One region of the Mesorhizobium silamurunense genome, then DNA from elsewhere that is predicted to be linked to it. Evidence: predicted binding sites of a transcription regulator. Region 1 holds the regulator's gene; each other region holds the start of a gene.
The links. Region 1 encodes PhoB, which activates phosphate uptake and scavenging genes when phosphate is short. Its sites were predicted from a motif close to TGTCATNNANCTGTCAT; they were not measured.

Region 1 (10,117 bases):
GGCGCTGAAGCGTGCGGCGCTTTGGAACGAGGTCAAGGACAAGCTCAATGCCAGTGGCCTCAGCCTCTCCGGCGGCCAGCAGCAGCGGCTCTGCATCGCCCGCACGGTAGCGGTGAAGCCGGAGGTCATCCTGCTCGACGAGCCGGCCTCGGCGCTCGATCCGCTGTCGACCGCCAAGATCGAGGAGCTGATAGACGAGCTGCAGGCCGACTACACGATCGTGATCGTCACCCACAACATGCAGCAGGCGGCGCGCGTGTCGCGGCAGACGGCGTTCATGTATCTCGGCGAGCTGGTCGAGTTCGACCGGACCGAGAAGATATTCACCTCGCCTCGCGAGAAGCGCACGCAGGACTACATCACCGGCCGCTTCGGCTGAGTTCATACGAGGACACAATCATGGCCCATACGGTCGCTTCCTTCGACGAGGATCTGAGGCAGATCAGCCAGCTCATCCGTGACATGGGCGATCTTGCCGGCTCGATGGTCGGCGCGTCGACCAAGGCTCTGCTGAACTCCGACAACGCGATGGCGCAGCGCGTGGTCTCCGACGATGCCATCATGGACGCGCGGCAGCGCGAGCTCGACGATCGCGCCATCACGCTGATCGCGAAACGCCAGCCGATGGCCGACGACCTGCGCAGCGTGGTCGGCGCGATCCGCATGGCCGGCGATCTCGAGCGCATCGGCGATCTTGCCAAGAATATCGCCAAGCGCGTCGGCTCCGTCGGCGTCAGCGCCGCGCCGCGCGACCTATCGCACTCCATCGACTCGATGGCGCAACTGGTGCTGATCCAGGTCCAGGGCGTGATCGAGGAATACACGGCGGGCGACGCCGCGGCGCTCGCCAAGCTCAGGAACGACGACGAGCGCATCGACGTCAAATACACCTCCGTCTTCCGCGAGCTGCTGACCTACATGATGGAGGATCCGCGCAACATCACGGCCTGCACGCATCTTCTGTTCTGCGCCAAGAATCTGGAGCGCATCGGCGACCATGTGACCAATATCGCCGAGAACGCCTACTATGTGCTGACCGGCACGCAATTGCCCGCGAACCGTCCGAAACAGGACGAAACGGCGATGTCGGCGCCGGCGGCCTGACAGCGAAGGTACCTGCTATATGATCGCGCCACGCATCATGGTGGTGGAGGACGAGGAGCCGCTGGGGGTGCTGCTCCGCTACAACCTCGAATCCGAGGGCTATCAGGTCGAGGTGGTTACCCGCGGTGACGAAGCCGAGATCCGCCTGCAGGAGAACGTGCCCGACCTTCTGGTGCTCGACTGGATGGTGCCGGCGGTTTCCGGCATCGAGCTTTGCCGGCGGCTCAGGATGCGGCCCGAGACAGAACGGCTGCCTATCATCATGCTGACCGCGCGCGGCGAGGAAAGCGACAGGGTGCGCGGCCTCTCGACGGGCGCCGACGATTACCTGGTCAAGCCGTTCTCGACGCCGGAATTCATGGCCAGGGTCAAGGCGCTGTTGCGCCGCGCCAAGCCGGAAGTGCTGTCCAGCGTGCTCAAGGTCGGCGACATCGTGCTCGACCGTGAATCGCACCGCGTCTACCGCAAGAAGAGCGAGATCAGGCTCGGCCCGACCGAGTTCCGGCTGCTCGAATTCATGATGCGCCATCCCGGCCGGGTGTTCTCGCGCAGCCAGTTGCTCGACAATGTCTGGGGCGAGACGATCTATATCGACGAGCGTACGGTCGACGTGCATGTCGGACGCCTGCGCAAGGCGGTCAACAACGGCCGCATGCCGGACGTGATCCGGACCATCCGCGGGGCGGGCTACGCGATCAGGGAAGATTAACGATGCGCTGATATGCAGGTGCGGCCGGCCTGCGACCAGCCCGTTTACCGACCGGATTTGATGATCTTCGCCTCGCGCACAAGCGAGTTCAGTTCAAGCCCATCGGGAAGATGAGTTCGAGCGCTTGATTTTCGGGAATGCCGGTATCTTTAACAAGCAGCTGAACGATAGCGTCGACCGGCTTGCTCCTCTCCGGCTCTATTGGCGAATAACAATAACGACCGTCGCGCGTTATCGTTCCGTAAGCATATTTTGATATTGAAAAACGCCGATCTGGATTTATAAAAATCGACGTTTCCCATTGCTTCCCTGAGGAGAGCTGCGATGGATAACGTCCGGAGAAACGAAGCCAAATCCCCCAAAATCGAAGTGATTGAAACCTGCGGCGAATGGTTCGTTCGGGTGATCGAGGATGGTGGAGAAGCCACCACCTCATTCGAGCTTGAGACCTTCGCTATGGTCTATGCCGCACCTCATTCGAGCTTGAGACCTTCGCTATGGTCTATGCCGAAGGCCAGCGATTACGACTTGGTCTAGAAAAGGTCTAGCCCGCACCGGGAGTAGCCGGCTACTCCCCGTGTATGGTCCGGCCTGCGATCCTGTGTCACCAGAAAGAAAGCAGGCCGGACCATCTGGTCAACCCGGACGGACGGGGCCGGTTCCATGCCAGCGGATGAACTCGACTTCCTTTCCTGGAAAATGCTGGCGTTGAGCCGCGACCATTTAAGTCGGGCTTCGGACTGGTACGGATTGAATCGCCTTTTCGAGCGGCGCTGTTGGTGGCAGAATATAGGCAGGGTTATCGAGGGCGGCTGTCATGCCTCTCTCAGGCCACGGCGGAGTGTTCGGTCCCGCTGATCTGGATACGCTCCAGCGGGTATTTGACAGGCTGTGCACCGAGCGCCGGCTAGCCCTAAAGGACAAAGATCAGAGAGAAGAACTCGCTCGGGATGTGATCGGCCTCTTTCAAGACGGCATCACAGATGAAGCCGATTTGTGGCGGGCGCTTTCAAAGCGTCGACGGGCATAGGGTTCACCCTGTCGCGCTGTGTCTCGTCTGTATACCCGGCGCTAAAATCTCCTGGTCGACGAAGGTCAGCGCGCGTATGGCGCAACCTTCGCGGATCAGCGGCAATTCGTTCGGCTCGGTGTCGAAGGAGATCGACTGCGAGTGCTGGCCGCCGGCGGTCTGGGCGATCGCCTCGCGCAGCGCCGGCTCTATCAGGTCGAAGGCCGCGGCGCTGACACCGACCATGGCGACCGGCGCCGGGTCGATGAGCGCGAACAGGCTGCCGAGGCCGAAGCCCAGCGCCTCGCCCGCCCGGCGATAGGCCGCGCGCTCCGGGCCGTCTTTCTCGCGCGCCTTGGCGGCGAGCGCGCGCATGTCGGCGTCGCCGACATCGACCGGCTCGGCGTCCTCGCTCATCCCCATGGCGCTGCGCCAGATGGCGTAGTTGCCAGCATAGGCCTCGACGCAGCCGCGGCGTCCGCAGCGGCAGAGCGCGCCGCCCGGACGGTGGATCATGTGGCCGAACTCGCCGCCTGAGGAATGCGTGCCGGTGAACAGGTCGCCCTTGAGCACCAGCCCCATGCCGATGCCATGCGAGAGCAGGATGGCGATGAAATTGTCGCGATAGCGGTCGGGGTCGCGCCATTGCAGCGCCACCGCCATCATGTTGCAGTCGTTCTCCATGGTGGCTGGAATGCCGAATTCCTTCTCCAGGATGTCGGCGAAGGGAATGTCGGTCAGCGGCGTGATCGGCGACCACAGCATGGCGCGAGCATGGGAATCGGTGATGCCCTGGATGCCCATGGCGAGGCGGGCGACGCTGGCGACATCGAGGTCCGGATCTTCCAGCCGGCGCCGGACGATCGCCGTGCATTCGCCGATCAGCTCGTCGCGCGGCATGGTCAGCGTGTCGAGGCGACGCTGCTCCTCGGCGATGACCTGGCCGGCATAGTCGATGACGGCGACGGAGAGGAAATTCAGCGACAGCACCACCGTCACTACCGCCGTCGCCTCGGGATTGAGGGCGAGGCCGACCTGCGGCCGGCCGCGCTTCAGCGACACGGTCTCGCTCGGCTTGCTCTCGGCGAGGATGCCTTCCTGGATCAGGTCCGCGGAGATCGCCGAAATGGTCGAGTGGCTGAGCCCGGTGGTCGCGGCGATTTCCGTGCGCGACGGCTGGCCGGCCCGGCGCACGGCCGAGAGCACCATGGCGCGATTGCGCCGGCGCAGGTCGTCGTGGCGGATTCCGACCGACATTTTTCCTTCCTTCCGGGCAGCGCGGCCTCTTTGATAATGCATGGGCCGTTGGCGACGCGCCAGATCGGTTCAGTTCCGGATATAGCTACCGAACCGCCCTGGATTCGCTTCATTCCGTTCCGATGGAAAGCGGTTCTGCGCTTCCCTCCGGAGCCGTTGCAGAATAGTGGCAGAAGCGGCCGAGACTGTCATTATTTATTGCGAGCCTCGAAATAAAGTTCGCGGCACCTCAAAAACCATCAGAATCGCAGTTGACAGCGCTTCCGCGTTGGATCAGTATTTTTTCGAGGCTCGAAAAAAAGCCTCTGTGCCGGCCTTCGGGCCAGTCTGGGTCGCGCCGCAAGGGCGCAGGGAGGAAATCATGAAGAGATTCGCAGCCGCCATACTGGCGGGTGTCGCCATGTCGTTGACACTGGCGTCGGTCGCAGAGGCAAAGGACAAGGTAATCGGCGTTTCGTGGTCGAATTTCCAGGAAGAGCGCTGGAAGACCGACGAAGCGGCGATGAAGAAGGCAATCGAAGCCGCAGGCGACAAGTATATCTCCGCCGACGCGCAGTCCAATCCGGGCAAGCAGCTGACCGACGTCGAGAGCCTGATCTCGCAGGGCGCCAACGCGCTGATCATCCTGGCGCAGGACGCCTCGGCGATCGGGCCGGCGGTGCAGAAGGCGCTGGACGAGGGTATTCCGGTCGTCGGCTACGACCGCCTGATCGAGAACAAGGACGTCTTCTATCTGACCTTCGACAACAAGGAAGTCGGCCGCATGCAGGCCCGCGAGGTGTTCAAGGTCAAGCCGGAAGGCAACTACGTCTTCATCAAGGGCTCGGGCGCCGATCCGAATGCGGATTTCCTGTTCGCGGGCTCGATGGAAGTGCTGAAGGAAGCCATCGACAGCGGCAAGGTCAAGAATGTCGGCGAGGCCTATACGGATGGCTGGCTGCCTGCCAACGCGCAGAAGAATATGGAGCAGTTCCTGACCGCCAACGACAACAAGGTCGATGCCGTCGTGGCGGCCAATGACGGCACCGCCGGCGGCGTCGTCGCGGCGCTGACGGCGCAAGGCCTGGCCGGCACCGTTCCGGTGTCGGGCCAGGACGGCGACCATGCCGCGCTCAACCGCATCGCGCTCGGCACGCAGACGGTGTCGGTGTGGAAGGATGCGCGCGAGCTCGGCAAGAACGCCGCCGAGATCGCCTCGCAGCTCGCCGACGGCAAGAAGATGGCCGACATCGCCGGCGCCAAGGACTTCACGACGCCCGGCGGCAACACCGTCAAGTCGCTGTTCCTGACCCCGGTCGCGATCACCAAGGACAATCTCAACGTCGTCATCGACGCCGGCTGGATCAAGAAGGACGAAGTCTGCGCGGGCGTTGCCGCGGGCGCAGTCGCGGTCTGCAACTAATCCGGCCGACAGCGGTCCAAAAACGAGCGCCGGCCCAAAACCGCGGCGCTCGTCCAAGGGCTTCCCGCTTCAACAAAGCCGGGAAAGCAAATAGCATCGTGGTCCGGCATCCGCGCCAGACGGCAGCCGGTGGGAGGATATCATGACCGATACGACCTCTGATACGCCGGCCAACCCGGCCGCGGATCGCGCGCGTGCTTCCGAACTCAGCGCCGTCGGCCGTTTCCTCAAGGCGACCGAACTCGACACCCGCATGCTCGGCATGGTCGGCGCGCTGCTGATCATCTGGATCGGCCTGCATGTCATTTCGAGCCTGCGGCTCGGCGTCAATCCGCTCGATTTCGACAGCCGCACGTTCCTTACACCGCGCAATCTGTGGAACCTGTCGGTGCAGACCTCGGCCGTGGCGATCATGGCCTCCGGCATGGTGCTGGTCATCGTCATGCGCAACATCGACCTCTCCGTCGGCTCGGCCGAGGGGCTGATCGGCATGGTCATGGGCTTCGCCCAGGTGCATTTCCTGGTGCGGATGGTCGGGCTCGAGCTCGGCAATCCGTGGATCTGGGTGCTGGCGCTGGCCATCGGGCTCGCGCTCGGGTTGCTCATCGGCGCCTTTCAGGGCTTCGTCATCGCCTATCTCGAAGTGCCGGCCTTCATCGTGACGCTGGGTGGACTGTTGGTGTGGCGCGGCGCCGCCTGGTGGGTCACCAGCGGCCAGACGGTGGCACCGCTCGACGCCACTTTCCAGCTCATGGGCGGCGGACCGGCAGGCTCGATCGGCGCCAGGTGGAGCTGGATCGTCGGCGTCGTCGCCTGCCTTGCCGTGGTGTTTGCGCTGTTCAACGGCCGGGTGCAGCGCAAGCGCTTCCGTTTCCCGCTGCGGCCGATCTGGGCCGAGACGCTGCTCGGCGCGGTCACCTGCGCGGTCATCATGGGCGCGGTATGGCTGGCCAATTCCTATCCCTGGCCGGTCGGCATCGTGAACCGCTACGCCGCCGCCAACAACATCACCGTCCCCGAGGGCGGGCTGTTTATCGCCCACGGCATCGCCATTCCAGTGCTGATGGCGGTCGCGGTCGGCCTCATCATGACCTTCATCACCAAGCGCACACGCTTCGGCCGCTATGTGTTCGCCATCGGCGGCAATCCGGAGGCGGCGAACCTTGCCGGCATCAACACGCGCTGGATCACCATGAAGGTGTTCATGATCATGGGCGTGCTGGCGACGATCGCCGCGGCGATCTCGTCGGCGCGGCAGAATTCATCGACCAATGCGCTGGGCACGCTGGACGAGCTCCTGGTCATCGCCGCGGCGGTGATCGGCGGCACCTCGCTTGCCGGCGGCTCGGGAACCGTGCTCGGCGCCATGCTTGGCGCGCTTTTAGTGCAGTCGCTGCAGTCCGGCATGGTGCTGCTCGGCGTCGACTCGCCGCTGCAAAGCATCGTCGTCGGCGCCGTGCTGGTCATCGCGGTCTGGCTCGACACCATCTACCGCAAGCGGGTTTGACGGAGGGAAGATACCCATGGCCGAGAAGAACGCTCCCACCGACGCCCCGCTGGTCGACATGCGCAACATCTCGATCGCCTTCGGCGGCATCCGCGCCGTCGACGACGCCTCCATCGATCTCTTCCCCGGCGAGGTGGTGGGGCTGCTCGGCCACAACGGCGCGGGCAAGTCGACGCTGATCAAGATCCTGTCCGGCGCCTACAAGCGCGATGCGGGGCAGATCTTCGTCAACGGCGAGGAAGCACCGATCTCCAACCCGCGCGACGCCAAGAAATACGGCATCGAGACGATCTACCAGACGCTGGCGCTTGCCGACAATGTCGACGCCGCCGCCAACCTCTTCCTCGGCCGCGAGTTGAGGACCGCCTGGGGCACGCTCGACGACGTCGCCATGGAGGCCGAGGCGCGCAAGGTGATGGGCCGGCTCAATCCGCGCTTCCAACGCTTCAAGGAGCCGGTGATCAAGCTGTCCGGCGGACAGAGGCAGTCGGTGGCGATCGCCCGCGCGATCCTGTTCAACGCCCGCATCCTGATCATGGACGAGCCGACGGCAGCGCTCGGTCCGCAGGAGACGGCCCAGGTCGGCGAGCTGGTGCGGCAACTCAAGGCCGACGGCATCGGCATCTTCCTGATCAGCCACGACATCCATGACGTGTTCGAGCTTGCCGACAGGGTCTGCGTGATGAAGAACGGCCAGGTCGTCGGCACGGCGCGCACCGGCGATGTGACCCAGGACGAAGTGCTTGGGATGATCATCTTGGGCAAGTGCCCGCCGGGCGCCATTCCGGGTCCCGGAGCGCTGAAAATAGCGGCGTAAGGCCGTAAATTAGCTGGCTAATTTACGAATCGTTGATGTGCCAGCGGCCGTGATGGTTTGACCTCGCCATTGTGTTGGCGCGGAGACTTGCCCATAAAGGTGGTCAATGATCACGGGCCGCACCCTTCGTTGAAAAAACTCTTTCCGATCGTCGCTTTCATCGCCGTCGCGCTGATCAGCCTGACAATGGCGGGGTTCGCCTATTTCGCGACCCAGGAGGCGGCTCGCATCAAGTTCGAGGGAACGGCCGACGACGCGCTCAATCGAATCGAGAGCCGCATCGACCTGCATCTGTCGCTGCTGCGCTCGACGCAGGCGCTGTTCGATGCGCGCAACGGCGACATCACGCGCGGCGAGTTCAAAGCCTTCTTCACCGCGCTCGACATCGACGATAATTTCGCCGGCCTGCGCGGCATCGGCTTCCTGAGGTTGGCCAAGACCGGCGACGAGCCTGCGGTCGAACGCGATATCCTGCACGACTATGGTTCGGCCCACCCGGTCTATCCGGCCAACACCGGACAGCAGTGGCGCACGCCCATCGTGCTGTTCGAGCCGCTCGATACGTCCAGTCAGTCGATCATCGGCTACGACATGTTCAGCGAGCCGGTACGGCGCGTGGCGATCGAGAAGGCCATGGCCGACGACCAGCAGCATGCGAGCGGGCTCGTTCAACTTGGCCAGGGACAAGGGCAGGAGCAAACCTTCCCCGGTTTCCTGGTCTTCGTGCGGTTGAACGTGGAAACGGCGCCGGACGTCATCAACGCCAGCCGTTCCTCGACCGCCGGCTTCCTCTACGCCGCCTTCCGCGCGCGCGATTTGTTCCAGGTGGCGCTCAGCAAGGCTCCGCTGCTGCCGGTCAATGTCGAGATTTATGACGGCAAGCCGGGAGCCGACAATCTCCTGTTCCGGTCAGAGGCGCCGCCGGCCGAATCGCTCGGAGGAAGGCTTGTGGCGCGCCGGGATGTCGTCGTGGCCGGCCGGCCCTGGACTATCCTGTTTCGGCCGACGAGCGCTTTTTCGTTGCCTTCCTCGCGCGCCATTCCGGTGATGCTCGGGCTGTTCGGCCTGCTGCTGGCCGGGGCGATCGCTCTGGTGGCCCGCTATCAGGAGCGCGCCTATGAGGCGAAGTCGCTGCTGCATGAGGCGACGGAGAAGAGCCTGCTGGAAAAGGATCTGATCCTGCAGGAGATGAAGCACCGCATCAAGAATTCGATCACAAGGGTGCTGGCGATCGCGCGGCAGACTGCCTCCCAGGCCACCGACGTGAAGGAGTTCTCCGCATCCTTTTCGGCACGGCTGCAGGCGATGGCCGCGTCGCAGGACATGCTGACACGTTCGCGCTGGCAGAAGGCGGACCTCGGCGACCTCCTGCGCACCGAACTCGGTCAGGTGTTCGGCAAGGAGCTTCCCGAAGGCATATTGTCGGGGCCAGAGGTGCTGCTTGACGAGACGACGACACAGGCGCTCGGCCTGACCTTCCACGAGCTTGCCACCAATGCGCTGAAATATGGCGAGGCCGGCAACTCGGCCAATTCGCTTAAGGGACAATCGGCGTTGAAAGTGGATTGGAGGGTCGAAAGGCGTGGGCGGGAAAGGACGCTGGTGCTCAACTGGCGCGAGGCGGGGCAAAAGAAACTGGAGGCTCCGGCAAAGACCGGCTTCGGCACCAAGCTGATCGATCTCAATGTCACGCGCGAACTGCGCGGCACGATCAAGCGCGATTTTCAGGCCAACGGACTGAAAGTGGAAATAAGACTTCCGCTGTCAGAGTGAGCAGGCCCAGGCCTCTCTAGCCAAGGCTGTCCGTTCAAGCACAAAAAATGGAGGCCGGCAGGGCCGGCCTCCACATCGACATTTCCGCTAGCGCGGGATTAGTTGCAGCGGGCGGTGTAGATCCGGCCGCGATGGTCGCGATACTGGCAATAACCGTTGCGCAGGTTGCGGACCAGCAGGCCGGACCCTGCGCCGACAGCCGCGCCTATCAGCGCGCCCTTGCCGCCGCCGACCAAGCCGCCCACGCCGGCGCCGATCAGGCCGCCGCCGACCACATCCTGCTCGGTCGTGGTGCAGCCGCTGACAGCGACCACGGCAACCATGGCAATGATCATCTTCCGCATAAAATTGCTCCTCACTTTTGTCCTCACTTTTGGGCAGTGCCAGCCGCCATTTAGCACGAAAAAACGGGCTTTGCTTGCCTGATCTTATTGTTGCTGAAGATAGTCTTTTTCGGGGCGCGCGCCGTTTGACGCGACAAGCGTGCCGGAGACCGCCAGCGACGCGACGAGCGTGCCGTCGGGACGCACGGTCCAGAG
Region 2 (10,117 bases), on a different contig from region 1:
GTCAACGCCAACGGCAAGCGCATCGATGCCTGGCTGATCTATCGCTGCATCGGCTGCAACAACTCCTGGAACCGCGCCATTTTTGAGCGTTGCACCCGCCGCGACATCGAGCCGGCGCTGCTTGCGGCCCTCGAAAGCAACGATCCGGTTCTCGTGCGACGCCATGCCTTCGATCCGGTGGCGCTCCGAACGCGGATCGGGCGGGTCGAGGAATTTCCCGACGTCACGGTGCGAAAAGAGCTGCTGGACGGCGGGCCTCAATGCGCGGCAGCGCTTTGGCTCGAACTGCGGCTCGACGCCGCGACACCGTTGCGGCTCGACCGTCTGCTTGCCGGAGAGCTCGGCGTCTCGCGGTCGAGGCTGCAGGCCTGGGAAGAGCGGCAGTCGCTCGCCATCGAACCGGATGGCGCCAAGGCCCTGCGCAGGCCGGCGCGCGACGGCACGGCAATCAGCATCGATCTTTCCGGCGAGCCCGATCGCGACGCCATAATATCGGCTGCTTGCGGCTGAAATGAAAAATGGAGGGAGCGACGCTCCCTCCCCAATCGCTTTCGGGAAGGCTTACGCCGCGCCCATTACCTTGGCCGACTTCTCGAACCGCTTGCGCTCGTTCGGGTCGAGATAGAGCTTGCGGAGCCGAATGGTCTTCGGCGTCACCTCGACCAGCTCGTCGTCCTGGATCCAGGCCAGCGCCCGCTCCAGCGTCATGCGGACCGGCGGGGTCAGCTTCACCGCCTCGTCCTTGCCGGCGGCGCGGATGTTGGTGAGCTTCTTGCCCTTCAGCACATTGACCTCGAGGTCATTGTCGCGGCTATGGATGCCGATGATCATGCCCTGATAGACCTTGACGCCCGGATCGATGATCATCGGGCCGCGATCTTCCAGGTTCCACATCGCATAGGCGACCGACTCGCCCTGCTCGTTGGAGATCAGCACGCCGTTGGTGCGGCCCGCCAGTTCGCCCTTGTAGGGCTCGTAGGCATAAAACAGCCGGTTCATCACGGCGGTGCCGCGCGTGTCGGTCAACAGCTCCGACTGATAGCCGATCAGGCCGCGCGTCGGCGCGTGGAAGACGAGGCGCTGGCGGTTGCCGCCGGAGGGGCGCAGTTCCACCATCTCGGCCTTGCGCTCCGACATTTTTTGCACGACGACGCCGGCATGCTCCTCGTCGACGTCGATGACGACTTCCTCGACGGGCTCCAGCAATTCGCCGTTCTCGCCCTTCTGCATGACGACGCGGGGCCGCGACACGGCGATCTCGAAGCCCTCGCGGCGCATCGTCTCGATCAGCACGGCAAGCTGCAATTCGCCGCGGCCTGAGACGAAGAAGGAATCCTTCTCCGGCGATTCCTCGATCTTGAGCGCGACATTGCCTTCGGCTTCGCGCAGCAGGCGGTCGCGGATGACGCGGCTGGTCACCTTGTCGCCCTCGGTGCCGGCGAGCGGGCTGTCGTTGACGAGGAAGGACATGGTCACGGTCGGCGGGTCGATCGGCTGCGCGTGCAGCGGCTCGGTCACGCTCGGATCGCAGAAGGTGTCGGCGACGGTGCCTTTCGACAGGCCGGCGATGGCGACGATGTCGCCCGCCTGCGCTTCCTCGATCGGCTGGCGCTCGAGGCCGCGGAAGGCCAGGATTTTCGAGATACGTCCGGTTTCGATCTGCGTGCCGTCATGGTGCAGCACCTTGACCGCCTGGTTGGGCTTCAGCGAGCCCGACTCGATGCGGCCGGTGATGATGCGGCCGAGAAACGGATTGGCCTCCAGGATGGTGCCGATCATGCGGAACGGACCGGGATGCACCGTCGGCGCCGGCACGTGCTTGACGACGAGATCGAACAGCGGCGCCAGGCCCTGGTCCTTCGGGCCCTCCGGGTTTTCCGACACCCAGCCGTCGCGGCCCGAACCGTAGAGGATCGGGAAATCGAGCTGCTCGTCGGTGGCGTCGAGCGCGGCGAACAGGTCGAACACCTCGTTGACCACTTCGATGTGGCGGGCATCCGGGCGGTCGATCTTGTTGATGACGACGATCGGCCTCAAGCCCACCTTGAGCGCCTTGCCGACGACGAACTTGGTCTGCGGCATCGGCCCTTCGGCGGCATCGACGAGCACGATTGCCGAATCCACCATCGACAGGATGCGCTCGACCTCGCCGCCGAAATCGGCGTGTCCGGGCGTGTCGACGATGTTGATGCGGGTGCCGTTCCAGTCGACCGAGGTCGCCTTGGCCAGGATGGTGATGCCGCGCTCCTTTTCGAGGTCGTTCGAATCCATGGCGCGCTCGGCGACGCGCTGGTTGTCGCGGAAGGAGCCGGACTGCTTCAGGAGCTGGTCGACGAGGGTGGTTTTTCCATGGTCGACGTGCGCGATGATCGCGATATTGCGGAGGTTCATTGTCTGGTCTCGGGAGCGTTGCAGGCAGCAGGCCCAAAAGCGCTGCCTTTTTCGGTTGCGCGGCTCATACAAGGTTTTTCGCAATTGCGAAAGGGGAGGTCCCACCCCAAATACATGGTCACTGATTCTTAAACGTCTTGGTGTGAAATGATTCTGTTAACCAAGGCGGAACCTTTGAGGGGCCGGGCAGTTCGATGTTCATGAGCGATCAAATGTCCAGATTGCGTGCGGTTTTCGCATGGGCGGCGCTCGGCGTGCTGATTGCGGCCGGTGCCGCGCAGTCGGCGGCTGCACTGAGAGAAGCTGACCCGATCTCGCCGCCTGATGCCAAAACCGCGCAGCAGATGTTCGCCGACGCCCCTGACGGTGTCGACCCGATCGTCACCGGCCCGGTCAGCGCCGCCTTCAAGCAGCGTCAGAAGGCCGCCAACTGCGACAGCGCCGTCTGGCCGAACGTTCCTGCCGCCTGCTATCCGGACTGACGACCGCAGTCTTAGGAATGCAACAAGCGTAGCGATCCTTCCCACCCCCCTCTGGCCTGCCGGCCATCTCCCCCGCAAGGAGGGAGATCGGATGTCGCGTCGCCTTTCGCCAATCTCAATAGTCGAGGAGGGGCGCCAATGCCGAAGCTGCCAATCTCCCCCCTTGCGGGGGAGATGTCCGGCAGGACAGAGGGGGGTGCTGTCCCTCCAGCATCAAAATTCTGCCCATGTACGCTCCGAAGCGTAGAACCCCCCTACGCCGACCGCACCGGATCGAGCGTGATCTTGTAGAGCTCGTTGTCGTCGCGATCCATCAGCCGCACGGTGATCTGCTCGGTGGCGCCTGAAATGTCCACCAACCCGAAGAACTGCAGCCCGGCCGAGGGCGGCAGGTTCTGGCCCTGCTCGGCAGTCGGCGCCTTGATGAACTTCAGCTCCGGGCCGAAGGTCATGTCGAGATTATTGGGGCCGAAGGTGCCGGCATGGATCGGGCCGGAGACGAACTCCCAGAACGGGTTGAAATCCTGGAACTGCGCCTTGTCCGGGTTGTAGTAATGCGCCGCCGTGTAGTGGACGTCGGCGGTAAGCCATACCGTGTTGGTGATGCCGGCGTTCTTGATGTAGCGAAGCAGATCGGCGAATTCGAGCTCACGGCCCTTCGGCGCGCCATTGTCGCCATTGCTGACCGCCTCGGCGCCGGCTTTCTTGGTGGCGTCGTCCCAGACGACGAGGCCGAGCGGCATGTCGGCGGCAATGATCTTCCAGGTCGCCTTGGAATTCGCCAGTTCCCGCTTCAGCCACTGGGTCTGCTGTTCGCCGAGCATGCGCGACTTCGGCGTCAGCGTCTCCTCCATGTCCGGGCCGTTCGGCCCGCGATAGGAGCGCATGTCGAGGAAGAACACGTCGAGCAGCGGGCCGTGGGCGATCTTGCGATAGACGCGGCCCGGCTCCGACGGCTCGTAGCGGATCGTCGTCATCTCATGGAAGGCGCGCGCCGCGCGGGCCGCCAGCACATGGATGGATTTTTCCGTGTAGCGGTTGTCGGCGGTGAGATCCTTCGAATCCGACCAGTTGTTCAGCACCTCGTGGTCGTCCCACTGGTAGAAGGTCGGACAGATGGCGGAGAGGCCGAGCACGTGCTTGTCCATCATGTTGTACTTCCACTGATCGCGATACTCATCCAGCGTCTCGGCGACCTTGCGCTTGCCGTCGATCATGACGACGTTCTTCCACTTGCCGCCGCCGGGCAGGTCGACCTCGTCCTTCATCGCGCCGTCGGCATAGATCGTGTCGCCGGAATGCAGGAAGAAGTCAGGCGTGTGCTTGGCAATGGTGGAATAGGTCTTCATGCCGGTCTCGTCGATGCCCCAGCCCTGGCCGGCGGTGTCGCCCGACCAGGCGAAGCGCACGTCGCGCTTGGAGGCCGGCGCGGTGCGGAAGCGGCCGACGATCGGCTCGGAGACGGCATTGATGTCGGAAAGGTCGGCGGCGACCATGCGGTAGAAGATATCCTGGTCGCCGGCGAGGTCGGTGAGCAGCCGCTTCACCGTGTAGTCGCTGGCGGGCGAGGTATCGAGCGGCGCCAGCTTTGTCGCATCGGCGAAGCTTTCCGTCGTCGAGACTTCGTACATCACGCGCGCCGGCCGGTCGGTGCGGGTCCAGACCATGCCGGAGGTGGCGTCGACATCGCCGGACTGGACGCCATGGGTGAAGGCCGGGCGCTGGCTGGCGCGGGAATAGTAGGGCAGCGCGAGACCGGAGGCGCCGACAAGGCCAAAGGCGCTGGCCGAGGTGACGAAAGCGCGGCGGGTCAACGAGAGCTTGTTCATGGCTGTCTCCGGGATGGCGTTGAACGGGACCGCCAAGCTCGGGCCTCAATGTTTCAGGCGCATATCGGAACCATGAAGTTTTGATAACAGTGAACAGGCTGGTGAAGGCTGCCATCGACGCCGGGAAGGCGTGTTGAGATTCGGGTCAGGCCGAGTCGAAAATGGTGGTTCCCGAGAACCGGAGCGGAGCGTACTTTAAAGCACGTGAGCACCGGAAGCGCAGGAGACTGCCATTTGCAGGCCGGCCTCACCCGAATATCGACATGCCTTATGCCGCCTGGGGCTCCGGCTCGAACGCCGGCTTGCTCGTGTTGATCAGCAGCGAAATACAGGCCGCCGCGATGCCCGTCATGCCGGCGATCAAGAACGCGAGCTCATAATTGCCCTGCAATTCCCGCATCGTGCCGCCGAACGCGGCCGCCGCCGCAGCTCCCACCTGGTGGCCGGCGACGATCCAGCCGAAGACGATCGGCCCGCTGCGGTCGCCGAAGGCTTCGTTGGAGAGCCTCAGCGTCGGCGGCACGGTTGCGATCCAGTCGAGCCCGTAGAGCACGGCGAAGATGATGAGGCTGACCGCCGAGAAGCCGGAATAGGGCAAATAGATCAGCGACAGGCCGCGAATGCCGTAGTAGACGCCGAGCAGCTTGCGCGGGTCGAAGCGGTCGGTGAGCCAACCCGACAGCGTCGTGCCGATCAGGTCGAAAATGCCCATCATCGACAGCAGGCCCGCGGCCTGCACCTCGCCGATGCCCATGTCGCCGCAGAAGGCGATCAGATGCGTGCCGACCAGGCCGTTGGTGGTGAAGCCGCAGACGAAGAAGGTGGCGAAAAGATACCAGAACACCCTGGTACCCGCGGCGCGGCGCAGCGTGTTCAGCGTGTGCGCCAGGAAATTGCCCTGCGATGCAGGCGATGTCGGCGGCACGTCATCGGCCTCGGCGCCATAGCGCACCTGGCCGATCGAGGCCGGGCGCTCAGGCACCAGGAGAAGGACGAGCGGTATCAGCGCCGCGGTCGCGAGCGACACGGCGATCACCACCGGCTTCCAGCCACCGGCCTGCGCCAGCGAGGCGATCAGCGGCAGGAAGACCAGCATACCGGTGGCGCTGGAGGCCGACATCAGCCCCATCACCAGGCCGCGATTGGTCTTGAACCAGCGGTTGACAATGGTAGCGCCGAGCACGCTGGCGATGGCGCCAGAACCGATGCCCGAAAACACGCCCCAAGTGATGAAGAGATGCCAGGGCTCAGTCATCAGCAGGCTGAGGGCCGTCGAGCCCGACATGATCAGCAGCGCGGCAAGCAACGTCCGGCGCAGCCCGATGCGCTCCATCAGCGCCGCGGCGAACGGACCGGTCAGGCCGTAGAGCAGGATGCCGACGCCGGCGGCCATCGAGATGACGTCGCGCCGCCAGCCGAAGCTGTTTTCCAGCGGCAGCATCATGACGGAGGGCGCGGAGCGAAGCCCGGCGGCGATCAGCAGGCAGAGAAAAATGACGGCAACGACGACGAAGGCGTAGCGCTGGCCAAACGGACGGGACTGGGCTATCATGTTACTGACCGGTACGTTGCAATGGGATGGCAGAATACATACGTACCGGTCAGTAACATTGTCAAGCGAGTTTGGTGAATGTCATCGGACAATAAAATTGAAACGTCGGTGAACGAGACGCCTTCCGCGTCGACACCGAAGGCTGCCGACAAGATCCTCGACGTGGCGCGCGACCTGTTCTATCGCGAGGGCATCCGGGCAATCGGCGTCGACGAAATCGTCAGGCGTGCCGGCGTCACCAAGCCGAGCCTTTACCGCAGCTTTCCGTCGAAGGACGAGCTCGCCGCCTCCTATCTGCGCAAGTACGACCTTGAGTTCTGGGAGCGGTTCGAAGAAGCCGTCGACGCGCACCCGGGCAACCCGCGCGCGCAGATCGTCGCTTTCCTCACCCGCGTCGGCAAACGCACCCAGAAGCCGGACTATCGCGGCTGCGGCATGACCAACGCGGCGGTGGAATATCCCGAGCACGGCCATCCGGCGCGCATCGTCAGCGAGAACAACAAGCAGGAATTGCGCCGGCGTCTGCGCGCCATGGCGGCGGCAATGGGCGCCAGCGATTCCGACACGCTCGGAGACGGGCTGCTGCTGCTGATCGAGGGCGCCTATATCAGCGGCCAGCTCTTCGGTCTCGGCGGACCGGCGGCGTCGGTCGCCCGCAACGCCGACCTGCTGATCGAAGCCAGCTTGAAGAAATAGTGGTTGGCGCTACGCTTCGGCAACTCAAACGGAGTTGTCAGCGATGCGTGCGCTTCTGATCCCGCTTGCCCTCGCCGGTCTCTGCCAGGCAGCCCATGCCGGCGACATTTCCAGCGCCTACACCGACCTCGACTGGAAGAAAGACTGCGTGACTTACGCGCAGTCGGAAGAAGGCGACGGCGACTGGGCGAGCCTCGCCTGCGCCGGCTATCGCGGCTATCCGGTGCTGATCGGCTACGACGATGCGCGCGAGTCCGTTTACTACGGTTTTCCCTCCGACGACATGACCGCGGTGTGGGAAAGTTTTTCCGGGCTCAACACCGCCGGTCCGAAGGTCGAGTGGCGGATCGAAACCAACGGCGACAAGGCCGTGCCCTTCGCCGTCATTCACCGTCGCGAGATCAGCAATCCCGAAGACGAGAACAAGCCGACCGAAGTGCTGGTCGTCGCCAAGGTCGCACAGCCGGAAGAGCATGAAGGCTGCACCGTCGGCCTTGTGCTCGCCACCGGCAACGCTGAGGCCAACGACCAGGCACGCAAGCTCGCCGACGAAAAGGCGAAAGGTTTTGCCTGCGGCAAGGACAAGCGCGAAGTGATCGGCAAAGTGCCCGACTTCGGCCGCGTCGATAATTGACTACTTGCTTGCCTTCGCTCGCTCGATCGCGTCGACGATCATCTTCTTGGCGTATTTGGAATCGTGCCAGCCCTCGATCTTGACCCATTTGCCGGGTTCGAGATCCTTGTAGTGCTCGAAGAAGTGCTGCACCTGCTGGCGGGTGATTTCCGGCAGGTGGGTATATTCGGTGACGTTCTCGTAGCGCAGCGTGAGTTTCGGCGACGGAACCGCGATCACCTTCTCGTCCTGGCCGGCATTGTCTTCCATGATCAGCACGCCGATCGGCCGCACATTGATGACGCAGCCCGGCACCAGCGCGCGCGTGTTGCAGACAAGGACGTCGATCGGATCGCCGTCGCCCGACAGTGTGTGCGGCACGAAGCCGTAATTGCCGGGATAGCGCATCGAAGTGTGCAGGAAGCGGTCGACGAACAGCGTGCCGGCTTCCTTGTCCATCTCGTACTTGATCGGCTCGCCGCCGATCGGCACCTCGATGATGACGTTGACGTCCTCGGGCGGGTTCTTTCCGGTGGGCACGGCTTCGATACGCATGGCTCAAATCCCTCTCTCGATTTGTGAGATCGATAGCGGGCGGCGCGTCATGGTGCAATGCGGCGAATAGCACTGGACGCTATCGGAAGCGCACAGTTTGTGATGGATTGTAACCTAAGCTAGGCCCGTCATTCCCAGACGAAGGCGACCTTCTTCAGCGCCTTCTGCTCGAAGACCTCGACGCCTTCGGCGATGTCGCGGCCACCATTGCCGGCATAGAAGGCTAAAGCGTTGTAATTGTCTTCCAGCGCCCACACCACCAGGCCTCTGAGGCCGTGGTCGGCAAGGCGCGTGCGCGCCGCCTTGAACAACCGGCTGCCAAGCCCGATGCCCTGATATTCCGGGCGCAGGTAAAGCTCGTAGATCTCGCCCTGCTGCCTGAGCTCGCGGGCGCGATTCTTGCCGATCGTGGCATAGCCGGCGATCGTGCCGCCGATCTCGACCACCAAAACGGTCGCCGCGCGGCGAATCGCGTTCGCCCACCAGTCGGGGCCGCGGCGATTGATCATGGCCGTCAGCGTGCGGTGCGGGATGATGCCGGAATAGGCGCCGCGCCACGCCTCCTGATGCACTTCGGCGATGGCGATTGCATCGCGAGGGTCGGCTTTCCGGATGTCGATCGTCAGCGTGTTCATGATTTGTTAACCATAGACCCGCTTCGCCCGCTTGCAAAGAGTCCGCTCTGTCGCGCCCGCGCTTTCACACAGGCGAACTTGCAGGCACCGGAAGCGGGAACCCGCCGGGAGCCGGCCGGCCTAGCGGATTTATGGAAAAGCTCTGTCAGATTTCGACGAGATGGTCGTCGAGCTCGTTGGTGTCGCCTTCGGTCACCGGAAAATGCTCGGCGAGCACCGCGCCGACCGATTCGATCGCCTTGACGAAACCGTCGGCGAGACGGTCGTCGCCGGCATGCCGGGTGAGCTCCCGCACCACGCCGTCCCAGACATGCTGGCCGACCTTGGCATCGATGCCGCTGTCGGCGACCACTTCGGCATAGCGCTCGGCGATCGAGACGAAGATCAGCACGCCGGTGCGTGCGCTCGTGCGATGGACGTTGCGGGCGAGGAACTGCTTCATCGCATTGGCGTGCGCCGCCTGGTAGCGCAGCCGCCTCGGTACGAGATGGATGCGCCAGCCGGGCAGCGCCCATAGAAGCACCAGCATGCAGCCAAGCGCCAGAAGCTGGGCAAGCACGAAATGCGGCAGACGGATGGTCAGCCACCAGGCTTCCAGCCCGTAGGCCACCGCAAGGCTGACGATGAGCGTGGCAAGCGCCGCCGCGAACGCGGCCGGGAAGAGATAGCCGTCGCTGGATTGCGCCACGACGCAGTAGATCTCGCCGTCGGTCTTGGCCTCGGCGGCGCGGATCGCATCGGCGATGCGGTCATGGTCCTCAGGGTTGATCGGTCGCGTTGCCATGGTCCTCACCAGCTTCCCGAGGAGCCGCCGCCGCCCGACGAACCGCCGCCGCCGGAAAACCCGCCGCCACCGCCGCCACCGGAGGACCAGCCTCCGCCGCCCGACGACCAGCCGCCGCTGCCGGAGGATGACCGTCGTCCCGGCTCGAAGGTCATGCCGAGCCAGCGGTAGCGGCCCGGGCCGATCTTCTGGCCGAAGATCGGCGGCAGCACCGTCAGCGCGATGCTGCCGAAGAAGATCAGCGCCCAGATGGTGATGAAAATGGCGAAGAACAGGTCGTCCGAGTTGAACGGCGCCTGCTCGTTGCGCTTGCCGCGCGCCTCCAGCTCTTCCGGATTGCCCTCCAGCACCATGATCATGTCGTCGACGGCCTTGCTGATGCCGCCGGAGAAGTCGCCGGCGCGGAAGGCCGGCACCATGTCGTTCTCTATGATCAGCTTGGTGTGCAGGTCGGTCAGCGTGCCTTCCAGCCCATAGCCGACCTCGATGCGCATCTTGCGGTCGTTGGGCGCGACCAAAAGAAGAACACCATTGTTCTCCTTGGCCTGGCCAAGCTTCCAGAAGCGGAACAGCCGGTTGG
Region 3 (10,117 bases), on a different contig from region 1:
GTGAGAGCCGTCTCAGACTGTCCAACCTCAATCTCACGCAAGGCGGCAGGAAGCTCGGCAGCCGTAGCGGTCTGGTCGGCTACGTTTTGGGCGGCGCCACCATGCAATGGCCGATCGGCAACAGCAGATCGCTGTCCGGAAGCTCTGTCACGCTGAAGGCACAGAGCGACTTTGGACCATTCAATGCCCCAGTTTCGACCAAAGGGCAGTAGGATCGCGGTCGTCGTTGCAGGTACTTTTTTTCCTCTCCTGCCGGCGAACGCGCAGGATTCGCGGCCGCAAATTGCCGATCCCGCCCCCGCCCAAACGGAACGCCGCGATCTTTATCTCGAGGTGTTCATCAACGATGCCTCGACAAATCTGATCGGTACCTTCACGCAGTTTCCGGACGGGGGCCTGGCAGCGACCCCGGACGAGCTGGCACAGGTCGGCCTGAAACCGGTGGAGAGCGCCAAAGGCAGCGATGGCCTGATCAGGGTCGATCGGCTCCCCGGCGCGACCTTTCGGATCGATGAGGCAACCCAGCGCCTCTATGTCACGACCACGAACGAGGGGCGCGCCGCTCGCATCGTCGACCTTGGCAGGGGTGAGAAGGAAGACCGGATTCAACCACAGTCCGGCTATGGCGCGGTGCTCAATTATTCGCTCTTCGCGAGCTCCAACCAATTGTTCGAGAAGGACGTCGATCTGTTCCAGGGCATCTCCGGCGGCTTCGACGCGCGACTGTTCAGCCCTTTCGGCACGCTCAGCCAAAACTTCATCGCCGGTTATTCGGATGGCGAATTCGGCGGCTTCACCCGGCTCAACACGACATGGAGCTACTCCGACCCGGAACGGCTGATGACCTATCGGGCGGGGGATTTCATCTCCGGCGGGCTTTCCTGGACGCGGCCCGTCTACCTGGGCGGCATCCAGGCCGAGCGCAACTTCGCGCTACGATCCGATCTGGTCACGCTGCCGCTGCCGTCCTTCGGCGGAAGCGCGGCCGTCCCCTCGACGCTCGAGGTCTACACCCAGAACGTCCGCACCTACACCGGCAACATCCCAGCCGGCCCTTACCAGATCACCAACCTGCCGGTGTTTGCCGGTGCCGGCGAAGCGCAGGTCGTGTTGAGGGACAGTCTCGGTCGCGAGACGACAACCAGGCTCGCCTTCTATACGTCCAGCGACATGCTGGGTAAGGACCTGCTCGATTTCTCGGCGGAAATTGGATTTCCACGGCGCAATTTCGGCATCGAATCCGACGACTATGACAGCCGAGTGTTTGGTGTTGCTACCGCACGCTACGGCCTCACCAACTGGCTGACACTTGAAGCCCATGCCGAGGGCGGCGAGGATCTGATCAATGGCGGAGTGGGCGCCGCCTTTCCCCTCGGCCCTTTGGGCGCGGCTTCGATTGCAGTTGCCGGCAGCCATCATGACGGGCGCACCGGCTCGCTTGTGAACGCGTCGCTGGAGATGAGCTACGAAGGCTGGTCGATCTACGGCCGAATCCAGCGCGCCTTCGGCGACTACGAGGACATCGCCTCGGTGACGGCCGAACCCTCGTTTTCGGACCCCGGCGATTTTCCGATTTTCAGCGCGGGCGTTCCTCGATCGATCGACCAGGTTACTCTGAGCGTTCCAGCGCCGCTCGATTTTTCGAGCCTCAACCTCTCCTACACGCATCTCGAAAGTGCCGACGGCCAGAAGAGCCAGATTGTCGGCCTCTCCTACAGCCAGCAGATATTCAAACGAAGCAGCCTCTATGCGACGGCCTTTACCGACCTTGAGGACAGCGGAAGCTTCGGAGTCTTCGCCGGGATCTCAGTCCCATTCGGTGACGATATCACGGCGTCCACGGGGGTCGAGCAAGGACCTGACGGCCTGAATGTCGTGGCCGACATCGCCAAGTCGGAGCGGCTGGAAGACGGCAGCATTGGCTGGTGGGCACGAACCTCTGAAGGCGACACGCCCAATCGTTCGGCCGCTGCGAGCTACCGCTCGCCCTTCGCCCGCTTCGAAGCCGGCGTCCAACAACGGCAAGGATGTCAGGGCGACCGCGCAAATGGACGGTGCGATCGCGGTGGCAGGCGGCGGGGTCTTTGCAACCAATCGTATCGACGATGCTTTCGCCGTCGTCGAGGTCGGTGCCCCGGATGTCGATGTCCAATTCCAGAACCGGCCGGTTGGAAAGACCAACCGGCAAGGGCGTATTCTGGTCCCTGGCCTCAACTCCTATGAGCCGAACACGGTTTCGATCGATCCCAAAAACCTACCTGTCGATGCGGATGTTCCGGCCACCAAGGAAGTCGTGATGCCGGCCGATCGCAGTGGCGTGGTCGTAAAGTTCGGGGTCTCGGAGGCGCCAGAAGCGGCGCTGGTCACCCTGGTCGACAGCAGCGGCGCTCCGCTGGAGGCCGGTCTGAAAGGTCGTGTCGAAGGCGGCTCGGAAGAATTCGTCATCGGCTATGATGGTCAGGCCTACATTCGTGGCCTCAGTGCCCAGAACGCGGTCATGATCGACCGCCTGGATGGCACCTCATGCCGGGCCGACTTCCCTTATAAGCCCCAACCAGGTCAGCAAGTGACCATCAAGGACGTAGCCTGTCGCTGAAAACAGGAGAAAAAATGCTCCGCACCATTATCCTCTTGCGCATTATCATCCTCTTGGCCATCGCCCCGATTCCATCGCTCGCCTGGGCGCAAAGCTGCGCCTTTGGCGTTTCCAGCATGGACTTCGGCCCGGTCGATACGCTGTTGAGCAGCCAAACCAACTCAACCGCGACAATCAGCATGAATTGCACGGGAACCGCCGGTCAGCGCATCCTGATTTGTCCGAATCTCGGGGCTGGCACCGGAGGCGCATCTTCGGCAACAGCCCGCCAGATGTTGAGTGGCGCCAACGCCCTCAACTATCAGCTTTATTCGGATTCGGCGCGCAGCGTGGTTTGGGGCTCTTATGCCTGGGCTTATTCTTCCCGCCCGCCGCCTTTGGCGCTGACGCCGAATGCCTTGGGCACGGCAACTGGCACTGCCACTATTTACGGCAAGGTGTTTGGTAGCCAGGGAACAGCGCCACCGGGAATCTATCTGTCGACGTTTTCCGGTTCAGATGTCGAGTTCCGCTATCGTTATAATACCGCCAACAGCTGCGACACAGGTGCGGGCACCCTGGCGGCAAGTCCAACCTTCACCATAAATGCGTTGGTCGCTGCCAATTGTCTCGTGTCGACCCATGACATTGATTTCGGATCGACGGGGGCTCTCAGTGCCAATGTCGATACCACCGGCCAGGTTTCGGTCACCTGCACGCCGGCAGCGGCTTACACTGTCTCGCTGAACGGCGGCACGACCGGTTCGCCTCCAGCGGCGCGCAAGATGTCGAAGGGCGCGGAAACCGTGACTTATGGCCTCTACAAGGACGCTGATCGAACTCAGCCCTGGGGGGATGCGGCTGGCAGCACGGTCCCGGGAACCGGAAGCGGTATAGCGCAAAACTTGACCGTCTATGGCCGCGTGCCGCCACAGGCAACCCCGTCAGCCGGCGTCTATACCGATACGGTCGTCGTCACGGTCACCTACTGAGGCATCAGGGCATTGGCGGCAGCCATCGATTCTGCCGTTTGTGAAATGCCGCCGACCGTGTCTCAAATCATCGCCATGCCGCCATTCACATGAATGGTCTGGCCGGTGACGTAGGCCGCTTCGTCCGAGGCGAGATACGCGACCGCCGAAGCAACCTCGGCGCTGGTGCCCATGCGCTTGGTGGGAATCGCCGCCATGATCGCCTCCTTCTGCTTGTCGTTGAGCTTGTCGGTCATGGCCGATTCGATGAAGCCCGGGGCGACGCAGTTGACGGTGATGTTGCGGGTGGCGATCTCCTGCGCCAGCGACTTGGAAAAGCCGATCATGCCGGCCTTGGAGGCACAGTAATTGGTCTGGCCGGGATTGCCGGTGACGCCGACCACGGAGGTGATGTTGATGATGCGGCCATGGCGGCGGCGCATCATCGGATGGGTGAGCTCGCGGGTGAGCCGGAACACGGCGGTGAGGTTCACCTCGAGCACCTGATCCCAGTCGGCATCCGACATGCGCACGAACAGGCCGTCCTTGGTGATGCCGGCATTGTTGACCAGGATGTCGACGCCTTCGAGGTCGGCCTCCGCCTTCTGGCCGAGCGCCTTGACCGCATCGCGATTGGTCAGGTCCGCCGGAAAGAGTTTCACGCGCTCGCCCAGCTCGCCGGCCAGCGCTTCCAGCTTCTCCACACGGGTGCCGTGCAGGCCGACGATGGCGCCCTGGCTGTGCAGCACCCTGGCGATCGCCTCGCCGATGCCTCCCGATGCGCCGGTGACGAGCGCCTTGCGGCCGGTCAGTTCGAACATTTTCATCTCCCGATTTCAGAGAGCACCCTTCGCACGGATGCGATCAAATCGCCAGCGTGTCAGCCCAACGCGGCCAGCGCTGCCTCGACTTCCGCCGCCGTGCCGATGGCACCGGTGGCGATGTCGCGGTTGATGCGCCGCGCCAGGCCCGACAGCACCTTGCCGGCGCCCACTTCATAGAGCGTCGAGACGCCGTTGGCGCCGAACCATTCCACCGTCTCGCGCCAGCGCACGCGGGCAACCACCTGCTCGACCAGGCGGCGGGCAATCTCGTCCGGATCGCAGGTCGGGGTGACGGTGACGTTGGAGACGATGGGAACCACAGGAGCGCTCTTGGCCACCCCGGCGAGCGCCTCGCGCATGATGTCGGCGGCGGGCGTCATCAGCGCCGAATGGAAAGGTGCCGAAACCTGCAGCATCAGCGCCCGCTTGGCGCCCTTTTCGGTGCAGAGCTTCGCCGCCAGCTCGACGGCCGCCTTGGCGCCGGAAATGACGAGCTGGCCGCCGCCATTGTCGTTGGCGACCTGGCAGACCGCTCCTTTGGCCGAGCCTTGTGCCGCTTCCGCGCAGGCGGCTTCGACATCGGCCTGCTCCAGCCCGATGATTGCCGCCATGGCACCCTCGCCCGCCGGTACCGCAGCCTGCATGGCGTTGCCGCGGGTGCGCAGCAGCCGCGCTGCATCGGCGACCGACACGAAGCCGGAGGCGGCAAGCGCTGAATATTCGCCGAGCGAATGGCCGGCGACGTAACCCACCTTGTCCTTCAGCGAAAAGCCTCCCGCTTCCATCGCCCTTAGCGCCGCAAGCGACACCGCCATCAGCGCCGGCTGCGCGTTGGCCGTCAGCGTCAGGGTTTCTTCCGGTCCTTCCCAAATCAGCTTCGACAGCTTTTCGCCAAGTGCAGCGTCAACTTCCTCGAAGACGCGGCGCGCCTCGGGAAAGGCATTGGCGAGATCCTTGCCCATGCCGACGGCCTGGCTGCCCTGTCCCGGAAAGGTGAATGCGACGGCCATTTTAGCGTCTCCAACGGCTTGTTTTTCCCTGCCTCTGGCGCAAGGCGGACGGCCAAGTCAAGCCCGCAGGCACCAGTTCAGCACCTATTTCGGCTGGGAAATCGGCCGAGTTCCCTGTTCCGAAAGGCTTTTTGGCGATCACACCTGATGAAAACCGCTCACGAATCGTTTGCTGGCTCTTCTTATTTCCGCCACAGGCGCTAGCTTTGCGTGACATTTCGATGACAGTGGCGTGACGCGTGTGGAAGACGCGTGACATGGGCCGGGGAAGCAAAGTGGCTAGGATCAGGAAAGGCGCGGCCAAACCCGCGCCGCAATTTTTGGAAGACGATCCGTCCACCGGCTATCTGCCGGGGCGGAGATGGCCGATTGTCCGCTACGGACTCGCGACGCTGCTTGCCTCCGCCCTTCTGGTGTTCGCCATCGAATGGATCGTGCGCGGCGACTTCTTCGGCACGGTCGACTTCTTCCTGCAGCCCTTCAAGCCCGGCTGGACCACTATCATCGTCTTTTCGCTGGTGCTGATCGGGCTCGACGCCATACTTGGCCGCAGCCACCAGAGCCTGATGATCGTCGCGCCGCTGACGCTGGCATTGGCCTTTGTCGGTCACCAGAAATCGCACTATCTCGGCGATCCGCTCTATCCGACGGACTTCCTTTACGCGCGCCAGATCATGGCGCTGATGCCGCTTCTGGTGCGCGAGCGCCCCTGGACGGCCGTACTGCTTGCGGCGGCGATCGTCGCCAGCCTCGCGCTGCTCGTCTACGGCTGGCGGCTCTGGCGCCGGCGCGTGCCGATCCTCAGCCGCAAGGGACGGCTGGCGCGGCTGACGCTGACCGTGCCGCTGCTCGCCTTCTTCGTCTCGATCATGGACTACGCCACCTTCTCGTGGACGCGCGACAGGCTGCAGATCATCCCGATTATGTGGGACCAGAAGGAGAACTACGCCTCCAACGGCTTCGCGCTCGCCTTCGCGATGAACGTGCCGATGGCGCATGTCTCGGCGCCGCCCGGCTATTCCGACAAGACGATGGACGCGATCGCGCGTCCCGAGGTCGCCGCCTCGATGCCGGACCAGAAGCCCGACATCATCGTGGTGATGAGCGAATCCTTCTGGGATCCGACGGAGCTTCCCGGCGTCAGCATCAAGCCAGATCCGATCCCGACGGTGCGCGCGCTGCGCTCGGGCTCGATGTTCTCGCCGGAATTCGGCGGCATGACCGCCAATATCGAGTTCGAGGCGCTGACCGGCTTCTCCAACGCCTTCCTGCCGGCCGGCAGCATTCCCTACCAGCAATATGTGCGCACGCCGACGCCGTCGCTGGCGACCTTCCTGAAGAGCGAAGGTTATAGGGCGCGCGCCATCCACCCGGGCACCAACTGGTTCTGGAACCGAGGCGCCGTCTACGCCGATTTCGGCTTCAACGACTTCCGTTCGGAAGAGACACTGCCGCCGATGGAGAAGCGCGGGCCGCTCGCTTCCGACGCGGCGATGACCGACGAGATCATGCGCGAGGCCGATGCCAGCGAGGACCCGGTGTTCCTGTTCGCTGTCAGCCTGCAGAACCACGGGCCTTACGAGCCCTACCGCTACTACAATCCCACCCATGCGATCGACGCGCCGATCAGCACCTGGGCGCGGGAATCTCTGCTCTCCTACGCCGAAGGCTCGGCCGATGCCGATCGCGGCCTGCAGCGCCTGATCGAGTGGGCAAAGAAGCGCGAGCGGCCGACCATCGTCGCCTTCTTCGGTGATCATCTGCCGCCGCTCGGCCCCGTCTATGTCGAGACCGGCTTCCTCAAGGACAATGTCGCGCCGCGCAAGGAGCCGACGCCGGAAGCGGCGCTCGAGCATCACGACACGCCGCTGATCATCTGGTCGAACCGCTCCGGCCCGGTGGAGAACCTGGGCTCGGTAAGCCCGGCCTTCCTGCCTTACCATATCCTCACCACGGCCGGGATTTCCCACCCCTATTACACCGGCTTCCTCGGCGCGCTGCGGGAGCGCTACCGGGTGGTCGACCGCAACCTTTTGCTGTCGCCCTCCGGCGAGGCGACGCCCGATTGGGCGAGGCAGAAGAAGATCGATCCGGCAATCAACGATTTCCGGCTGATCCAGTACGACATGATGTTCGGCAAGCGCCGCGTCGCGCCCGACCTCTTCCCCGAAACGGTCGCCCCGCTCGTCGCCCACACCAGCTGAGCCGGCCACCAATCCACGAGCGCCGGAGACTTTCGGCCCTGCGGCATCGTGGGATCGCCGACCCTGTCTCCCGCGCTTGCCTTCCTGGCAAATTGCTGTATAGACGCCGGCAATCTGCCGGTCCTTGCTGGGGGCTGAACGGAGGGCCGTGGCTTTAGAAGGCCACGTCATGAAGCCAGAAGCGCTTTTGGCCTCCCGTGTCTCCGCTCTCGACCGTCTCGTGATGCTCCTTTCTTCCCCGCTCCGTCGCGACCGGGTCAGACAAGTTGCAGAGGCTTAGCCGCGAGGGCCGGTAAGAGAAACGAAGAAAGGCAGAAAAACATAATGGCTCTTTACGAACATGTGTTTCTTGCCCGGCAGGACCTGTCGCAGCAGCAGGTTGATGCGCTTGTCGAACAGTACAAGGGCGTCATCACCGCCAATGGCGGATCGGTCGGCCGGATCGAGAACTGGGGACTGAAGTCCCTTACCTACCGGGTCAAGAAGAACCGGAAGGCTTACTACACGCTGATGGACATCAACTGCCCGCCGGCCGCGCTCAACGAAATGGAGCGCCAGATGGGCCTGTCGGAAGACGTCCTGCGCTTCCTCACCATCAAGGTCGAGGCGCATGAGGAAGGCGCCTCCGCGATGATGCAGAAGCGCGAAGAGCGCTCCGAGCGCGGCAGCTTCGGCGATCGCGACCGTGGCGATCGTGGCCCGCGCTCGTTCGGCGATCGCGGTGACCGTGGCCCGCGTTCGTTCGGCGACCGTGATGGCGGCGACCGCGGTCCGCGCCGTCCGCGCGAAAACGTTGAAGGGGGTGCAGAATAATGGTCGACATCAACCAGATCCCGACCCGGCGCCCGTTCCATCGCCGCCGCAAGACCTGCCCGTTCTCCGGCGCCAACGCCCCGAAGATCGACTACAAGGACGTGCGTCTGCTGCAGCGCTACATTTCCGAGCGCGGCAAGATCGTGCCCTCGCGCATCACGGCCGTCAGCCAGAAGAAGCAGCGCGAGCTCGCCAAGGCGATCAAGCGCGCCCGCTTCCTCGGCCTGCTGCCCTACGTGGTTCGCTAAGCTGAAGTATTGATGCGGGCGGCTTGCCGCCCGCTTCAACCCCACGGCGACGGGCGCCGCAAGGGTAGGTTCAAATCCCGAGTTGAGGCCATAAACCTCTAACTGCCGCGACAGGCAGGACAGCGACACCGGGCGAAGTCCCTTTTTGCTTCCTGACCTGTTCCAAAAGAATCCGACGTCATCCCCGATGGCGCCAAACCGAAGGAACGAAACCATGGAAGTCATTCTCCTCGAGCGCATTTCCCGCCTCGGCCAGATGGGCGACACCGTCAAGGTCAGGGACGGGTTCGCCCGCAACTTCCTGCTGCCGCAGGGCAAGGCGCTGCGCGCCAACGAAGCCAACAAGAAGAAGTTCGAGGGCCAGCGCGCCCAGCTCGAAGCCCGCAACCTGGAGCGCAAGTCGGAGGCCTCTGAGATCGCCGAGAAGCTCGACGGCAAGAGCTTCATGGTCGTGCGCTCGGCCGGCGAGACCGGCCAGCTCTACGGCTCGGTGTCGACCCGCGACATCGCCGAACTCTTGACCGCGGAAGGCTTCACCGTCAGCCGCAACCAGATCGAGCTCAACCAGCCGATCAAGACCATCGGCCTCTCCAATGTCGCGATCGCGCTGCATCCGGAAGTCGAGGTCACCGTGACGCTCAACGTCGCCCGCTCGGCCGAAGAGGCGGAGCGCCAGGCCAAGGGCGAGATGCTGACGACCGCCGAAGCCATCTATGGCGAGGACATCAACGACAACGCTCGGCCGGAGAATTTCTTCGACCCGAGCGCCGAGTTCGAAGGCGGCGAAGACAACGCCTGATCAACGGGGCTTGATCGACAAAGGCCGGAGCACTGCTCCGGCTCGCAGGCCTTCCAGAATTTCTGGACTAATGCCCGGGCACACGACCCGGGCATTTTTATGCCAAATGGAACTTTTCGAACCCCTATATCTTGAGGCAAACTATAGCGTCGCGCGTCCTTTGGACGCAGAAATGACGCCATAGTACCTGTGACTTTCGCGCAGGGCGCTCCCGAAACCGGTGCCGTTTTCGGGCCACGCGTTTGGAAGTCAGCCTGACTTTGAGGGAACATTTGGTCATGAATATTCTTTTGAAGCGCATTCTCGACCGCTTGGTGCGCACAGGCAATCTCAAGGTCACCGGGCCGAAGGGCTCGGCCGTCACCTTCGGTGACGGCAGCGGCGAGCCGGTGCACATGCACATCAAGACCAGGCATGCCGAGCGCGCCATTAGCTTCGACCCGATGCTGGCTGTGCCGGAAGCGTATATGGACGGCGAACTCGACATTCTCGAGGGTGGCGTGCTTGGCATGATGCGCATTGCCTTCCAGAACATGGGCAGCGGCGGCATCGACGCCACCTGGTCGAAGGCGATCGAAGGCCTGCGCCATGCCTTCCGCCGCCTGCAGCAGATCAACACCGCCTCGCGCTCGCGCCGCAATGTGCAGCGCCACTACGATCTCTCCGGCGAGCT

Region 2: the regulator PhoB is predicted to act here: its motif matches at 4,775-4,791, upstream of AU465_RS16425 (alkaline phosphatase D family protein).
Region 3: the regulator PhoB is predicted to act here: its motif matches at 5,591-5,607, upstream of AU465_RS31015 (LTA synthase family protein).

What each region holds. Positions count from the first base shown of each region.
Region 1 is NZ_LPVS01000070.1:193,721-203,837, reverse strand. Features, by position in the region: gene pstB (phosphate ABC transporter ATP-binding protein PstB) at 1-379, shown strand, start outside; gene phoU (phosphate signaling complex protein PhoU) at 397-1,104, shown strand; gene phoB (phosphate regulon transcriptional regulator PhoB) at 1,124-1,813, shown strand; gene AU465_RS20255 (hypothetical protein) at 2,138-2,350, shown strand; gene AU465_RS20250 (ROK family transcriptional regulator) at 2,847-4,079, opposite strand; gene xylF (D-xylose ABC transporter substrate-binding protein) at 4,441-5,481, shown strand; gene AU465_RS20240 (sugar ABC transporter permease) at 5,624-6,988, shown strand; gene AU465_RS20235 (ATP-binding cassette domain-containing protein) at 7,005-7,805, shown strand; gene AU465_RS20230 (CHASE domain-containing protein) at 7,935-9,578, shown strand; gene AU465_RS20225 (YMGG-like glycine zipper-containing protein) at 9,677-9,922, opposite strand; gene AU465_RS20220 (hypothetical protein) at 10,007-10,117, opposite strand, start outside.
Region 2 is NZ_LPVS01000057.1:6,821-16,937, forward strand. Features, by position in the region: gene AU465_RS16410 (DUF1062 domain-containing protein) at 1-510, shown strand, start outside; gene typA (translational GTPase TypA) at 562-2,391, opposite strand; gene AU465_RS16420 (hypothetical protein) at 2,604-2,873, shown strand; gene AU465_RS16425 (alkaline phosphatase D family protein) at 3,128-4,702, opposite strand; gene AU465_RS16430 (MFS transporter) at 4,971-6,254, opposite strand; gene AU465_RS16435 (TetR/AcrR family transcriptional regulator) at 6,333-6,950, shown strand; gene AU465_RS16440 (hypothetical protein) at 6,994-7,584, shown strand; gene ppa (inorganic diphosphatase) at 7,585-8,118, opposite strand; gene AU465_RS16450 (GNAT family N-acetyltransferase) at 8,247-8,753, opposite strand; gene AU465_RS16455 (TPM domain-containing protein) at 8,899-9,537, opposite strand; gene AU465_RS16460 (TPM domain-containing protein) at 9,543-10,117, opposite strand, start outside.
Region 3 is NZ_LPVS01000103.1:81,796-91,912, forward strand. Features, by position in the region: gene AU465_RS30990 (fimbrial biogenesis chaperone) at 1-212, shown strand, start outside; partial or broken gene AU465_RS30995 (fimbria/pilus outer membrane usher protein) at 184-2,596, shown strand; gene AU465_RS31000 (Csu type fimbrial protein) at 2,611-3,567, shown strand; gene fabG (3-oxoacyl-[acyl-carrier-protein] reductase) at 3,630-4,367, opposite strand; gene fabD (ACP S-malonyltransferase) at 4,427-5,380, opposite strand; gene AU465_RS31015 (LTA synthase family protein) at 5,638-7,584, shown strand; gene rpsF (30S ribosomal protein S6) at 7,909-8,397, shown strand; gene rpsR (30S ribosomal protein S18) at 8,397-8,645, shown strand; gene rplI (50S ribosomal protein L9) at 8,860-9,444, shown strand; gene AU465_RS31035 (cyclopropane fatty acid synthase) at 9,723-10,117, shown strand, end outside.